Regions from separate parts of the Eubacterium sp. AM05-23 genome, predicted to be linked through region 2. Evidence: a T-box and tRNA genes for the amino acid it is inferred to sense, from the RefSeq annotation. Region 2 holds a T-box; the other holds one or more tRNA genes.
The links. The T-box of region 2 lies ahead of alaS (alanine--tRNA ligase). A T-box ahead of a tRNA ligase gene usually reads a tRNA of that ligase, here a tRNA-Ala.

Region 1 (3,416 bases), on a different contig from region 2:
AACTTTTTATTGAGAGTTTGATCCTGGCTCAGGACGAACGCTGGCGGTATGCTTAACACATGCAAGTCGAACGAGAAGATCAGTTAAGAACCTTCGGGGGAATAAGTGATTGGAAAGTGGCGAACGGGTGAGTAACGCGTGGGTAACCTGCCCTATGGAAAGGAATAGCCTCGGGAAACTGGGAGTAAAGCCTTATATTATGGAGAGATCGCATGGTCATTTCATGAAAACTCCGGTGCCATAGGATGGACCCGCGTCCCATTAGCTAGTTGGTGAGATAACAGCCCACCAAGGCGACGATGGGTAACCGGTCTGAGAGGGCGAACGGTCACACTGGAACTGAGACACGGTCCAGACTCCTACGGGAGGCAGCAGTGGGGAATATTGCGCAATGGGGGCAACCCTGACGCAGCAATACCGCGTGAGTGAAGAAGGTTTTCGGATCGTAAAGCTCTGTTATTGGGGAAGAAGAATGACGGTACCCAATGAGGAAGTCCCGGCTAACTACGTGCCAGCAGCCGCGGTAATACGTAGGGGACAAGCGTTGTCCGGAATGACTGGGCGTAAAGGGCGCGTAGGCGGTCTGATAAGTCAGATGTGAAAGGTACCGGCTCAACCGGTGACGTGCATTTGAAACTGTCAGACTTGAGTATTGGAGAGGCAAGTGGAATTCCTAGTGTAGCGGTGAAATGCGTAGATATTAGGAGGAACACCAGTGGCGAAGGCGGCTTGCTGGACAAATACTGACGCTGAGGTGCGAAAGCGTGGGGAGCGAACAGGATTAGATACCCTGGTAGTCCACGCCGTAAACGATGAATGCTAGGTGTTGGGGAAACTCAGTGCCGCAGTTAACACAATAAGCATTCCGCCTGGGGAGTACGACCGCAAGGTTGAAACTCAAAGGAATTGACGGGGACCCGCACAAGCAGCGGAGCATGTGGTTTAATTCGAAGCAACGCGAAGAACCTTACCAGGTCTTGACATCCTCTGACAATCCCAGAGATGGGACGTTTCCTTCGGGAACAGAGAGACAGGTGGTGCATGGTTGTCGTCAGCTCGTGTCGTGAGATGTTGGGTTAAGTCCCGCAACGAGCGCAACCCCTGCCTTTAGTTGCCAGCATTGAGTTGGGCACTCTAGAGGGACTGCCGTAGACAATACGGAGGAAGGTGGGGATGACGTCAAATCATCATGCCCCTTATGACCTGGGCTACACACGTGCTACAATGGTCTGAACAGAGGGCCGCGAAACCGCGAGGTGAAGCAAATCCCTTAAAACAGATCCCAGTTCGGATTGCAGGCTGCAACTCGCCTGCATGAAGTTGGAGTTGCTAGTAATCGCGGATCAGAATGCCGCGGTGAATGCGTTCCCGGGTCTTGTACACACCGCCCGTCACACCACGAGAGTTGGCAACACCCGAAGCCCGTGAGAGAACCGTAAGGACTCAGCGGTCGAAGGTGGGGCTAGTAATTGGGGTGAAGTCGTAACAAGGTAGCCGTATCGGAAGGTGCGGCTGGATCACCTCCTTTCTAGGGAACAGGAAGTCATGGTACTATTTTCTTTTGTATGACCCAAAGTCATACAGCACAATGATGATACGGGGGTGTAGCTCAGTTGGGAGAGCACCTGCCTTGCAAGCAGGGGGTCAGGAGTTCGAATCTCCTCATCTCCACCATATTATCATCAAAACCAATTGCGGGGGCGTGGCTCAGTTGGGAGAGCGTCTGCTTCGCATGCAGAAGGTCAGGAGTTCGAGTCTCCTCGTCTCCACCATATTTAAAAAAATAAATATGGGCTTGTAGCTCAGGTGGTTAGAGCGCACGCCTGATAAGCGTGAGGTCGGAGGTTCAAGTCCTCCCAAGCCCACCATGATAAAACATCATATTGGTCATTGAAAACAACATAAAGCAAAAAGAGTAAAGAGCAAATATTAAACAAAGTAAAAACTTCTTAATAAATGCAATTTCAAAAACAACATTCTTTTGAGCTCAGAAAGAGAACAAAAGAAAAACGAAATGCGAAAGCATTCGTGGAGATCAAGAAACAAAGAGCACAGGGCGAATGCCTTGGCACTGGGAGCCGAAGAAGGACGCGACAAGCTGCGAAAAGCCACGTTTAGGAGCACATATCCGACGAGACGTGGATGTCCGAATGGGGAAACCCGGCGGTTAGAAGAACCGTCACCGTTAAGTGAATCCATAGCATAACGGAGGGAACCCGGGGAACTGAAACATCTTAGTACCCGGAGGAAAAGAAAGAAACATCGATTCCTTAAGTAGCGGCGAGCGAACGAGGAAAAGCCCAGAATCCAACAATCATTTCCGTTTAGCAGAAGGGCATGGGAAGGCCCCGCAAAGAGCGTAAGACGCGCGTAAGCGAAAAGCCGAAATGAGGAGATTCAACGAGTACCACGGGACACGTGAAACCCTGTGGGAAGATGGGGGGCCCACCCCCCAAGGCTAAATACTACCCAGTGACCGATAGCGGAAAGTACCGTGAGGGAAAGGTGAAAAGAACCCCGGGAGGGGAGTGAAATAGAAACTGAAACCCTGTGCTTACAAGCAGCTGGAGCGCAAGTGACAGTGTGCTTTTTGTAGAACGGGCCAACGAGTTACGGTATGTAGCGAGGTTAAGCACTTCAGGTGCGGAGCCGAAGCGAAAGCGAGTCTTAAGAGGGCGACGAGTTGCATGCTGTAGACCCGAAACCGTGTGATCTATCCATGACCAGGGTGAAGCTTGGGTAAAACCAAGTGGAGGCCCGAACCAGTGTCTGTTGAAAAAGGCTTGGATGAGTTGTGGATAGGGGTGAAATTCCAATCGAACACGGAGATAGCTGGTTCTCCCCGAAATAGCTTTAGGGCTAGCGTTCTGTGATGAATGACGGAGGTAGAGCACTGAATTGGGTAGGGGGCGTCAAGCTTACCGAACCATATCAAACTCCGAATGCCGTCCATTTTAACAGGGCAGTCAGACAGTGGGAGATAAGTTTCATTGTCAAAAGGGAAACAGCCCAGACCATCCGCTAAGGTCCCCAAGTACTGATTAAGTGGGAAAGGATGTGTCACTGCACAAACAACCAGGATGTTGGCTTAGAAGCAGCCATACATTTAAAGAGTGCGTAATAGCTCACTGGTCGAGTGGTGGTGCGCCGAAAATGAACGGGGCTAAAATCAGGCACCGAAGCGATGGATTGTGCCGCAAGGTACAGTGGTAGGGGAGCAATCTCTTAGGGGCGAAGCCGAATCGTAAGGTTCAGTGGACTTAAGAGAAGAGAGAATGTTGGCATGAGTAGCGAAAGTGAAGTGAGAATCTTCACCATCGAAAGCCCAAGGTTTCCTGAGGAAGGCTCGTCCGCTCAGGGTTAGTCGGGGCCTAAGCCGAGGTCGAACGACGTAGGCGATGGACAACTGGTTGAAA
Region 2 (3,416 bases):
CGGCCAGACAGTCAACCATCGTCTGAGCCAGAGGGACATAGACCCGCGAAAGCTTTTAAAGAAAGAAGAGTGACCTTTGGATTTGAAGAATTCTTGAGCATTCTCTCAAGACAATGCGCTTGCGGATGTGCTATAATAAAGCCAGCGACAGAAGCAACAAAGTTTATATAGAAAGGTGAAAAAATGAAAGCCAGTAATTTATTAAATACCCAGGTGTTTCTTGAAAATGACACACGGCTTCGGGGGCTTGTGCGCGACATAAGAGTTCGGGACCACAAAATTGACTGCCTGGTTCTCTCGGAGGGCGGCCTGTTCAGCAAAGCACAGATTATTTTTCCTTCAGATATCATCGAAGTGGACTATGACCATGTAACACTGGGCGGGGACAAGGGCATCACCAAGCTCTCCGCAAAAGAAATGAAGGCGCGGCTTGCGGACAGCTATTCGATCGTGAACACACCGGTAAAGGATGTGGATGGCAAGCGCTTTGCCAAAGTCGCAGATGCGACGGTCTCCAAGGATTTTAAGGTTCAGGAATATGATTTGTCACGCAGCTTTTTTGACGATCTGGACTACGGCTACAGCCTTGTGGCCGCAGAACATATGACATACCATGATAAAAGCCTGAATTACGACAGAGATATGCTGGAAATGGACCGGACGCACCGGGAGGGCGGTATTCTGGAAAAGGTTTTGGGGGAGGAACATCATGAAAATATCACCGGATAAAAAACGAATTTTGATGGTCAACACCATTGTGGTTTTGATCTGCATCCTTTTTGCGGTATTTTTATGGCCCACCTTTTCGGGAATGTTCATGCCATTTTTTATGGCCATTATTTTGGCCTACCTCCTAAACCCGTTGGTCAGGATCTTTGAACGCCGGGGCTTTGGTCGCGGGTTGTCCGTTCTTTTTGTCTGCGTCATTGTCCTTTTGATTTTGTTCGGCGTTTTTATGAGCTTTGTGCCCAGCCTGATCAGCAACATTGCCCAGATGGTGACAAACATTCCGTCAATGCTCCAGAATTTGCAGAATTACAGCGGGCAGATATCTGAATTTATTCAGAAATACAACGCTTCAGATATGTCGAAATACTTTAATCTTGAACAAAGTCTGTCTCAGGTGGCTGGCATGTTCGGCAGTATGCTGCAGGGCTTATCCAATGCCCTTATCGCCAACAGCGGCCAGCTGATGAACATCGTTATCGTTCCACTGGTGACCATTTTCCTCCTGCTGGACAAGGAGGTATTCACCCAGTCCCTCATGTATCTGGTGCCCATTGACGCCAGAAATCAGGTAAAGAAAATGTTTTATGACATCGATATGGTTATCGGCGGCTTTATCCGTGGACAGGGGCTCATGTCCATTATCGCCGGGATTCTGACAGGTGTGGGCGCTTACTTTATGGGGCTGCCCTACGCGCCGGTCATCGGTGTGATTGCGGGGGTTACGACCATGATCCCTTATTTTGGTCCGGCGGTGGGAATGGTGGTGATCTGCGTGATGGCGCTGCTGTCAAGCCCGATACAGATGGTTTATATCCTGATTTGGATGGCCGTTGTCCAGGTGGTGTGCGGCAATCTGCTGGCGCCGGCGCTCATGTCCGGCAACGTTGGGCTGCACCCGGTTGTCATTATTTTTTCTATCTTTTTCTTTGGCGCCATGTTTGGCGGTTTGGGTATGATTCTGGCAGTACCGATCATGGGAACGGTCAAGGTTGTCATGAAGTATTTGATCGCCGGTTTTGCATCCTCCAAGGGTGAAATGCTCAGGTAAAAGAATATTGACAGGCAATTCAGAATAAGGCTTGACAAAAGCGAAAACATTACATATAATTTGAATGTTAAGTAAATATGAATGCAATGAGAATGACAACCTTATGACAGACCATTCAGAGAGGGAACGGTTGGTGTGAGTTTCCATGGAAGTGATAAGGCCGCCCCATTTGAGCAGCGGTTCTGAAATCAGGAGAGTGTAAGAACCGACGGCTGACAGACCGTTATTTGTTTGAGTGAGCAAAGCGCCGCTTTGCTAATTTGGGTGGTACCGCGGAAATCAACTTCGTCCCTGTTTGCAGGGGCGGAGTTTTATTTTTTTACTCAAAGCATCAAGTATAAACAAAAACAAATTCATAAAAGGGAGAACGAAAACATGCAACCTTTAGGTTTAAACGAAATTCGTGAAAAGTTTTTAGCGTTCTTTGAGAGCAAAGGACATTTAAGATTAAAGAGCTTTCCACTGGTGCCGATCAATGACAAGAGTCTGCTTTTGATCAACTCCGGGATGGCTCCGATGAAGCCTTATTTTACAGGCGATGAGATTCCGCCGAGAAAACGGGTAACCACCTGCCAGAAGTGTATCCGTACCCCAGACATTGAAAATGTGGGAAAAACCGCCCGCCACGGTACCTTCTTTGAAATGCTCGGCAACTTTTCCTTTGGAGATTACTTTAAAAATGAAGCCATTCCATGGGCATGGGAATTCTGTACCGAGGTCATGGAAATGGACCCGGAAAAAATCTATGTCTCCATCTATTTAGACGATGACGAAGCCCATGATATCTGGCATGACGAAATCGGCGTGCCGGAAGAACGGATCGTCCGTCTCGGAAAAGAAGACAACTTCTGGGAACACGGACTGGGACCATGCGGCCCCTGCTCCGAGCTTTACTATGACCGCGGAGAAGAATATGGCTGCGGCAGCCCAGACTGCGCTCCGGGCTGCGAGTGCGACCGTTATGTTGAGTTCTGGAACCTGGTATTCACCCAGTTTGACAAGGACGAGGAAGGCAACTACAACCCGCTGGCCAACCCAAATATCGATACCGGCATGGGCCTGGAACGTCTGGCCACCATTATGCAGGGTGTTGACAATATTTTCGAGATTGATACCATCGGCCATATTTTAAACTATATCTGTAAAAAGGCCGGTGTAAAATACGGCGAAAACACACAGGACGATGTTTCCATCCGCGTTATTACCGACCATGTCCGCAGCGTTACCTTTATGATCGCTGACGGCGTTATGCCGGGTAACGAAGGCCGTGGCTATGTTCTGAGACGTCTCCTGAGACGTGCCGCCCGCCACGGCAAGCTGCTTGGTATGCAGGAGCTTTTCCTTTATGATGTGGCCAAGGAAGTGGTTCGCGTTTCGTCTGGCGCTTATCCGGAGCTGGCAGAAAAGCAGGATTACATTCAGAAGCTCATAAAAATTGAGGAAGAACGTTTTAAAGAAACCATCGACCAGGGCCTGAGCCTGCTCGAAAAAGAGCTGGACAGCCTGATCGCACAGGAAGAAAAGGTATTCCCCGGACAAGGCGCCTTTAAATTATACGACACCTACGGCTTCCCCTATGACCTGACTAAGGAAATTGTAGAGGAACGCGGCCTGACCTTGATCGCCAGTGAATTTGAAG

Region 1: it encodes a tRNA-Ala, which carries the amino acid that the T-box ahead of alaS (alanine--tRNA ligase) is inferred to sense. The anticodon was not compared.

The regions. Positions count from the first base shown of each region.
Region 1 covers NZ_QUDF01000006.1:4,271-7,686, reverse strand. The annotation lists rRNA gene DW091_RS09255 (16S ribosomal RNA) at 6-1,528, shown strand; tRNA gene DW091_RS09250 (tRNA-Ala) at 1,599-1,674, shown strand; tRNA gene DW091_RS09245 (tRNA-Ala) at 1,697-1,772, shown strand; tRNA gene DW091_RS09240 (tRNA-Ile) at 1,792-1,868, shown strand; rRNA gene DW091_RS09235 (23S ribosomal RNA) at 2,034-3,416, shown strand, end outside.
Region 2 covers NZ_QUDF01000012.1:122,568-125,983, forward strand. The annotation lists gene DW091_RS15890 (AI-2E family transporter) at 1-73, shown strand, start outside; gene DW091_RS15895 (hypothetical protein) at 184-729, shown strand; gene DW091_RS15900 (AI-2E family transporter) at 710-1,777, shown strand; T-box leader at 1,855-2,073, shown strand; gene alaS (alanine--tRNA ligase) at 2,153-3,416, shown strand, end outside.